Regions from separate parts of the Kitasatospora sp. NEAU-69 genome, predicted to be linked through region 1. Evidence: riboswitches for the same ligand, from Rfam matches in the RefSeq annotation. Region 1 holds a riboswitch; the other holds the start of a gene.
What was found. A riboswitch is a leader RNA that binds a small molecule or an ion and turns the genes downstream of it on or off. The one in region 1 is predicted to bind cyclic di-AMP.

Region 1 (4,383 bases):
GTCGTTCGGCGCCACGCTGCCGACCGCGGCCGAGCTGATCGCCGGCGCCGTCGGGGCCGGCCTGCCGACCCCGGTGCTGATCCCGCTGCTACCCGGCCCGCACCAGCAGCTGACGGCACTGCAGCAGCTGGCCGCCGAGACCGGCGCACTGCTGACCGATCCGCTCGGTCCGCACCCGCTGCTCGCCGAGGCCGTCCACGTGCGGCTCTCCGAGGCCGGTCTGGCCCGCGCCGACCGCGCCCGGCTGTTCGCCATCACGACGGCGGCCGACGGCGTGGTGCTGACCACCGCCGGTGGCGAGGAGGCCGCCGCCGCGGCCGGGATCACCGGCGTGCTGCTCGCGGCCCGCCTGGCCGTCCCCGTGGTCCCGGCCGCGCTGGACGTGCCCGGTTCGGTCGCCGCCGCCGTCGAGCACCTGCGGGCCACCGGCTCGCAGCGGCCGGCGCTCGCCCCGCTGGTGATCGGCCCCGAGGTGGACCCGGCCCTGCTGGCCGCCGCGGCCGAGGAGACCGGCTGCCCCTCGGCGGACCCGGTCGGCAGCTACTCGACCATAGGGCAGCTGATCGCCTCCGCGTACCTCGTCGCACTGGGCGAGCTGGGCCTGCCGACCGCCGAGCAGATCGAGGCCGAGGCGGTGGCCGCCGCCGAGGCCGCTGAAGCGGCCGCAGCAGCCGAGATGGCCGAGTAACACCGCCTCAGGCGCTCCGCAGCAGCAACCGGGGAGGCTCCCCACCCGCAGTCGGGTGGGGAGCCTTTCCGTGTTTGTGCGTTTGTGCGTTTGTGCTTTGCCGGTTCGCGCTTTGTGCGCTTGTGCATTTCGCGGCCGCACATTCGCTGCTTGTGCTCTTGTGCATCCACGCTTGTGCGTTTGTGCGGCAAACCCGCGAACGGGTCGTCAGAAATGCCAAACCAGAGTGAAACGGACATTCGCCCCATCGTCTTGGCACTTCGGACGGACCGTCGGATCCCGGGTCCCGACCCTTTGGTCGGTCGAATTCATGGACACTCCCCCATCCTCGCGAGCCATGATCGAATTCACTGATCCCGGATGGGGCATCAGGTTTCGCCGGGTCTGACGGGAGGCCAACTCCGGTCGGCGAGGGCTTACTTACCAGGTAAAGATCGTCAACGAAGGGTCCTTGCAGCCGAAGGCCTGTCAGATGATCTCCGCTATTGATCTTGACAATGGCGAAAAGGCCATGTGATGGCCGTCACAGGCATTTGCGAATTCAACTTATCTCTGTCTAACGTGCTCCCCGTTCGTGGTCACACGGACCAAGAGCAACCGGACGCCGAATCCTGCCACCGGTCGCGCTTGCACCGCACAGACGCATCACGGCAGGAGCGGGGGAACCACAGGTAAGCGCTGCGGGCGTCGGTCCTCGGACCGGCACGACGCCTGCGGCTAGGGGTGAAGCCGTGCTCAGCACGGCCGGGCAACTCCAGCCCGAATCCGACAGCTCACCTCGTAGGCGTAGGAGAGGAACGCGTCTTCATGCTGCCCACTACCGGCACGACCCGTCCGTCCCGCAACGCGCGCCGCCTGATCGCGGCCACCGGCCTGGTCGGCCTGGGCCTCAGCCTGCCGTGCATCACCGCCACCACGGCGTCCGCCGCGACGGTCTCCACCTGGGACAAGGTCGCCCAGTGCGAGAGCAGCGGCGACTGGAGCATCAACACCGGCAACGGCTACTACGGCGGCCTGCAGTTCTCCGCGAGCACCTGGGCCGCGTACGGCGGCACCCAGTACGCCGCGCAGGCCAACCAGGCCACCAAGGACCAGCAGATCGCGGTCGCCGAGAAGGTCCTCGCGGACCAGGGCCCCGGCGCCTGGCCCGTCTGCGGCCCGCAGGCCGGCCTGACCCAGGGCGGTGCCGCTCCGGCGATCAACCCGGGCGCCGCGGCGACCAGCACCCCGGCTCCGAGCACGCCGGCTCCGAGCACGCCGGCCGCGAGCGCCCCCGCGCAGGGCAACTCGGCGCAGGGCAGTGGCTCCGGCCACAGCTGGAACGGCCAGGGCGGCTGGGGCAACTGGAACCACGGCTCGCAGGGCAACCAGGACTACACCGTCAAGGCGGGTGACTGGCTGTCCACCATCGCCAGCAGCCACCACGTGGACGGCGGCTGGCAGAAGCTGTACGACCTCAACAAGGCGCAGCTGACCCACGGTCCGGACTCCATCTACCCCGGCCAGCGCCTGCACCTCGGCACCTCGGGCCAGCAGGGCGGCGGCAACGCGCCTGCGGCCGCTGCCACCACCGCCACCACCACGACGAGCGCCCCGGCCGCCACCGCGGCTCCGGCCGCCGCTGTCGCGCCGAGCGGCGCGATGGCCACCGCGGTCGCGTTCGCCGAGTCCAAGGTCGGCCAGGCGTACGTCTACGGCGGCACCGGCAACGGCGGCTGGGACTGCTCCGGCCTGACCCAGGCCGCGATGGCCGCGGCGGGCATCTCCATCCCGCGCGTCGCCGCCGACCAGGCCGCCGCCGCCACCCCGGTGTCGATGAACAGCCTGCAGCCGGGCGACCTGCTGTTCTGGTCGAACGACGGCAGCACGGCGGGCGTTTACCACGTCGCGATCTACGTGGGCAACGGCAGCTTCGTCGAGGCCGCCAACCCGAGCGCGGGCGTGAAGTACGAGACCATCGCGAACTACGCCCCGAGCTTCGCCGGCCGGGTCTGATCGTCGGTCGGTCGTAGCGCTCGGCGCTTGGCACTTGGCACTTGGCACTTGCGCGACTGTGGGCCTGTGGGCCGCTTCCCTTTGGGGGAGCGGCCCACGGGCGTTCCCGGTGTGCGGCATGCTGGGGGTCCGCCACCGATCAGGAGGGGACCCCGCATGGCCAAGGTGACCGTCACGCTGGATGCCAATCTCGCCATCGACGCGATGCTGCTCAGCGGCACCAAGAACCCGCAGGACGCGGTCGAGCTGATCGTCCGCGACTACCTGGCCCGCGGTCAGCGGACCGAAGCGCGCACGGGCGAGGCCCACACCGCACTCGACCGCCCCCACACGGACCGCCCGGCAGCCGAGGGCTGAGGGCTGAGGGCTGAGGGCTGAGGGCCGGACAGCCCTGGGCCGGGCCCGGCCCAGGCTTGCCCGGCTGAGCGCGAGCCCCGATGGGCAACCCGATGGGCAACCCGATGGGCAACCCGATGGGCAACCCGATGGGCAACCCGATGGGCATGCCTGAGCCCCGGCCACCAGAGGTGGCCGGGGCTCAGGCATGCCCATCGGGTGCAGGGCGAGCGTTACGGGGTGGGGATGGAGAGGGGATTGCCAGCGCTCGCGCGGTGTCAGCGGTGGGGCCGGGATCGCGTGGCCGGCGCAGCGCCACCACGCTGGCGCGGTGTCAGCGTGGTGGGCGGGGATGGCGCTGCCGGCGGGGGTTCAGCGGTGGGGGCGGGCTCCGGTGGAGCCGCGCATGACCAGTTCCGGTTGGAACATGAACTCCGCCCGCTGGGCCGCGCCGCCGCCGACCTCCTCCAGGAGGGCGTCCACGGCGGCGGTGGCCATGGCCTCGACGGGCTGGCGGATCGTGGTGAGCGGCGGCTCGGTGAAGGCGATCAGCGGGGAGTCGTCGAAGCCGACCACCGAGATGTCCCCGGGCACGGTCAGCCCGCGCTGGCGCACCGCGCGGATCGCGCCGAGTGCCATCATGTCGCTGCCGCAGACGATCGCCGTGCAGCCGCGGTCCAGCAGCGCGCCGGCCGCCGAGTGGCCGCCCTCGACGCTGAACAGCGTGTGGTGCACCAGCTGCTCGGCCTCCTCGGCCGTCTTGCCGAGCACCGCCTGCAGCGCCGCGGTGAAGCCCTCGATCTTGCGCAGCACCGGCACGTACCGGCGCTGGCCGACGGCCAGGCCGATCTGCTCGTGGCCGAGCTCGGCCAGGTGCTGCACGGCCATCCACATCGCCGCCCGGTCGTCGGGCGAGATGAACGGCGCGGCGATCCGCTCGCTGTAGCCGTTGATCAGCACGAACGGCACCTGGCGTCCGGTCAGCTTGGCGTACCGGTCGTGGTCGGCGGTGGAGTCGGCGTGCAGGCCGGAGACGAAGACGATGCCCGCCACCCCCCGCTCGACCAGCATCTCGACCAGTTCGTCCTCGGTCGACCCGCCCGGCGTCTGGGTGCAGAGCACCGGCGTGTAGCCGTGCCGGCTGAGCACCTGCTCGATCACCTGGGCCAGCGCGGGGAAGATCGGGTTGCTCAGCTCCGGCGTGATCAGCCCGATCAGGCCGGCGCTGCGCTGACGCAACCTGGTCGGCCGCTCGTACCCGAGCACGTCGAGCGCGGCCAGCACCGTCTGGCGGGTCGTCGCGGAGACACCCGCCTTGCCGTTGAGGACGCGGCTGACGGTGGCCTCGCTGACCCCCGCCTGCG
Region 2 (4,383 bases), on a different contig from region 1:
GGCACGGGGTCGGCTGGGAGGAGCACAGCAACGCGCTCTTCGCCGGCACCGCCAAGTTCTTCCGCCCGGGTTACACCGGTGCGCTGGTCCCGGAGTGGATCCCGGCCATGAACGGCACCGAGCGCAAGCTGCGGGACGGCGCCGAGGTGGCCGACGTGGGCTGTGGCTACGGCTACTCGACCATGCTGATGGCCAAGGCCTACCCCACCTCCCGGTTCCACGGCTTCGACTTCCACGCGCCGTCGATCGACGCGGCCCGCAGTATCGCGGCCGAGCAGGGCATGTCCGAGCAGGTGACCTTCGAGGTGGCCACCGCGCAGGACTTCCCGGGCGACGGTTACGACCTGATCACCTTCTTCGACTGCCTGCACGACATGGGCGACCCGGGCAGTGCGCTGCGGCACGCCCAGGAGGCGCTGGCCGACGAGGGCGCGTGCATGATCGTCGAGCCGAACGTCTCGGCCGACGTCCGGGAGAACGCCAATCCGATCGGGCGTGCGGTGGTCTCCGCCAGCGTCGCGATCTGCCTGCCCTCCGCGCTGGCCCAGCACGGCCCGATGGCGATGGGTAACCACGCCGGTGAGGACGCCATGCGCCACCTCGCCGACGACGCCGGGCTGCACCACTGGCGGCTGGCGGCCGAGAGCCCGGTCAACCGGGTCTACGCGGCGAGCCGCTGAAGGGCGACGAGCCGCTGAACGGCGGCCGCCTCCGCAGCCCGCAGCCCGCAGCCCGCAGTCCGCAGTCCGCAGTCCGTAGCCCGCAGTCCAGAGTCCACCTGTCACCGCAGTCCGCCTCGCTTGGGCCGGGCGGCCGCCGGAGCCGGGTTTGTCGGGGCCCGGCTTGACCCGGCCCCCTGGACGGAGCACGCTCCAAGAGTGGCTCCGTCCGGGGAGGCCGGGTTGCGGCGTGTCTGCGCCGTGATCGACCTGCTGCTCGATGCCGTCGACGAGGAGACGCTCCTCCCGGCGCTGCTGCCGCTGCTGCTCCGCGCGGTGCCGGGGGACTCGCTCACCTGGTCCACCCGGACCACGCTCGCACGCTTCCCGAGGCACACGCCGGTGAACCTGTACAGCCCGGAGGCGGAGGCCGGCTTCTACCGGTACGCGCCCGAGGACCCGTTCTTCCGGCACACCGACATCACCGGGCCCGGCGTCCCGCTGCGCCGCTCCGACCTGCAGAGCCTCACCGACTACCACCGGCTCGGCACGTACAACGCGGTGCTGCGCGCGGTGGACGCGCAGTACCAGCTGGGGATGGCCTTCCCGGCCGGCTGGTCGGGCACCCGGCGGCGCACCGTCGCGCTGATCGTGAACCGCTCCGCCGGCGACTTCGCGGACGCCGACCTGGAGGCGGCCACGCTGCTGCGGGCCCGGCTGGGCCACGCGCTGGACCGGCTGGCGCCGCCGGTGCGGGTGCCCGCGGAGCTGTCCGCCCGGCTGTCCGCCCAACTGCCCGCCGAGCTGGCCGCACGGTTGACCGCGCGCGAGGCCGCGGTGCTCGACCTGCTCGCCGGCGGGCTGACCGACCGTCAGATCGGGCGGCGGCTGGCGGTCTCGCCGCGCACCGTGGACAAGCACCTGGAGCACGCCTACGCCAAGCTCCGGGTGCACAGCCGGGTGGAGGCGGCGGTGGTCTGGCAGGCGGCAGGCCGACTGCCCCCGGTCGGCGTGCGTCCGGGGGCAGTCGGTGGGTCTCGCCGGCCGCTCTGAGAGCGGACCGGCATCGTCGATCGGACCGCGATCGGACCGCGATCAGGCCGCGATCAGGCCGCGATCAGGCCGCGATCAGGCCAGGTCAGGCCCGTTTCAGCAGCTGAAGTCGACCAGGTAGAACGTGGAGTAGTGGTCGGACGTGTAGTAGTCCGAGCCGTCCTGGCCGGTGATGATCCGGCGGGTGCCACGGGTCCGGGCGCCCGGCGTGACGACCGTGTACTCCTGGTAGTAGCCGTCCGGCTCGCTGGGCAGCACGCCCTCGCGGTTCTGGAAGGTCTCGCCGTCCTGGGAGTACGGGAACGGGCCGCCCTGGGCGATCAGGTTGAGCGTGTCGTCCGCCTGGCTCGGCAGCGTGCTCTGGCAGACGTTGCCGCTGACGTCGGCGTGCGCGTCGGTGGCGGTGAGCGCGATCGGGGCCAGCGAGATCAGGCCGACGGTGAGAACGGACGCGGTACGCGACTTCAACGCGCGTAGAAGAGTGTGCATGGCAAGCAGTCTGAGGCCGCATCAGGGCGGCTGAGAAGGTGCCACGGGGGTACTCGGCGAGTCTTCATGTCCATGTAACTGTCACGTGGTCTGAGTGTTTGCTGTGCGCTGACTGGGAGCATGCCGGACGTCCGCCGTGAGCCGTTACGGGTGAATTGGTGTGAGTCGTCTGACATTGTGATTGATCTTCTGATCTGCCTAACCTGCAGGTCGCTCGCCCCCCCACGGCGAGCCCGACCGCCGGGGCGCCGAGTCCTGCCCGCCCGTCGTCCGGAACCAGAGCACCGCACCGGGCAGGAGCGGGGGACCCACGGTAGTGCTGCGACCCCGCTGACGCGTCTGCCCGTCACGCGCGGTCACGGCTTGGGGTGAAGCCGTGCCTTCCCGGCGGCCGGGCCACTTGCGGCCCGAACCCGACAGCTCACCTCGCAGGCGTCGCAAGAGGACCGCTCATGATCTCTTCCGCCACCCCCGTCCGCCTCGGCGTCGTCGCCGGCGCCCTCGCGCTGGTCGCCGTCCCGATCGTCGGCCAGGTGCCCGCCTGGGCCCGCACCTCCGCGCCCACGACGCCCAGCGTCACCCAGGACCGGCTGACGCCCGGCACCGCGACCACCGGAGCGGCCACCACCGCCGCACTGACCGTGCACTCCGGCTCCTGCTTCACCGTGAGGTCGCTGGGTGTCGGCGTGCGCGACGCGGCCGGCGACAACCTGGACTTCCCCGGCTCGCGGAGCAACGTGCAGCTCTGCCCGGGCGGGGTGTCGCTGACCACCGGCGCGCGGACCTTCGCGACCGGGTCGTACAGCATGTTCGGCTACTACCAGGACCAGGCGGGTACCTGGCACAACCTGCCGGCCCACACGCTGACCGTCGCCCCGGCGCAGACGCAGACGCAGACGCCGACCCCGGCGCCCGCCCCGACGCCGACCTCGACGCCCACCGTCACCCCGGCCCCCGCGCCGGCCCCGACGCCGAGCACCAGCCCGTCCACGTCCCCCGCCGCCCCCGCAGCGCCGGTCGCCGGCAAGTCGCTGACCTGGTCGGACGAGTTCAACGGCCCGCTGAACAGCGCCCGCTGGAACACCAGCAGCAGCACCGCGTACCAGTACGGCAACCACAACCCGAACGACAACAAGCTGGACTGGCTCGACCCGTCCGACGTCTCGGTCGCGAACGGTGTCGCCACCTTCACCGCCCAGCCGAGCAGCCACACCCTGGAGAACGGCAAGCAGGCCTGGACCACCGGGTTCCTGACCACCGAGGGCACCAGCGAGGGCTTCAAGGTCAAGACCGGCGACTACGCCGAGACCCGGGTGCAGCTGCCGGGCACGGCCGGTGCCTGGCCGGCGCTGTGGACCTGGTCGAACGGCAACGGCGAGATCGACTCGTTCGAGTACCACCCGGACAACCCGAACCTGCTGGAGCTGACCAACCACGTCAACCCCGCGCAGAAGTACTACACCGACGCGAACGCGGTGAAGCCCGGCCAGTGGGTGACCATCGGCACGTACTACGGCGCCAACTCGGTGGACTACTACGTCAACGGCGTCAAGGTCTTCTCCGACAACACCGGCGTGGGCGCCAACTGGTCGGCGTACCTGATCCTCAACCTGTCGATCAGCGCCGGCGAGTACCACCCGGCCCCGACCGGCACCGCCCCGATCAGCTTCGCCGCGGACTACGTGCGCGTCTACCGCTGACAGCTACCGGCGACGATCGCCTGAGGATCATCTGACGATCAGGTCCCGGAGACCCGAATCACGAATGGCGCGCTGTGGTTCGCCGGATTCGGGTCTCCGGTGCTTTCCACGCTCACCCGCCCGCCCGCCAGCGTCCCGCGCGCGGTGGCGGCGATCCGCACCGGCACCGTCGCGGTCGCCGAGCGCTGCGCCCGCAGGCCCGCCGGGAACGGGCAGCGGACCACCGAGGCGGTCGCGTTCGCCGTGCAGCCGGCCGGGAAGTACGGCCCCACCGCCGTCGCACCGACTGGCAGCCGGACCACGACGGTGAACGCGCCGGCGGTCGCCGACCCCTCGTTCGCGACGAACCCGTGCACCGTGGTGCTGCCGCCGGGCGGCGCCGGGGCGGGGTCCATCGGCACCACGGCGAGGTCGGCCTGAGCGACCGCCGGGGCGGCCGCCGGGTCAGCCGCCGCGCCGAGCAGGGCGGCGGTCAGCACGGG

Region 2: another riboswitch for cyclic di-AMP. It lies ahead of AC060L_RS05555 (glycoside hydrolase family 16 protein); the one in region 1 lies ahead of AC060L_RS33790 (transglycosylase family protein).

Annotation. Positions count from the first base shown of each region.
Region 1 is NZ_JBWXUE010000045.1:44,693-49,075, reverse strand. It holds gene AC060L_RS33795 (sirohydrochlorin chelatase family protein) at 1-688, shown strand, start outside; cyclic di-AMP (ydaO/yuaA leader) riboswitch at 1,320-1,488, shown strand; gene AC060L_RS33790 (transglycosylase family protein) at 1,496-2,683, shown strand; gene AC060L_RS33785 (hypothetical protein) at 2,840-3,040, shown strand; gene AC060L_RS33780 (LacI family DNA-binding transcriptional regulator) at 3,392-4,383, opposite strand, start outside.
Region 2 is NZ_JBWXUE010000003.1:289,883-294,265, reverse strand. It holds gene AC060L_RS05570 (class I SAM-dependent methyltransferase) at 1-680, shown strand, start outside; gene AC060L_RS05565 (helix-turn-helix transcriptional regulator) at 879-1,712, shown strand; gene AC060L_RS05560 (guanyl-specific ribonuclease) at 1,809-2,201, opposite strand; cyclic di-AMP (ydaO/yuaA leader) riboswitch at 2,474-2,650, shown strand; gene AC060L_RS05555 (glycoside hydrolase family 16 protein) at 2,654-3,901, shown strand; gene AC060L_RS05550 (hypothetical protein) at 3,940-4,383, opposite strand, start outside.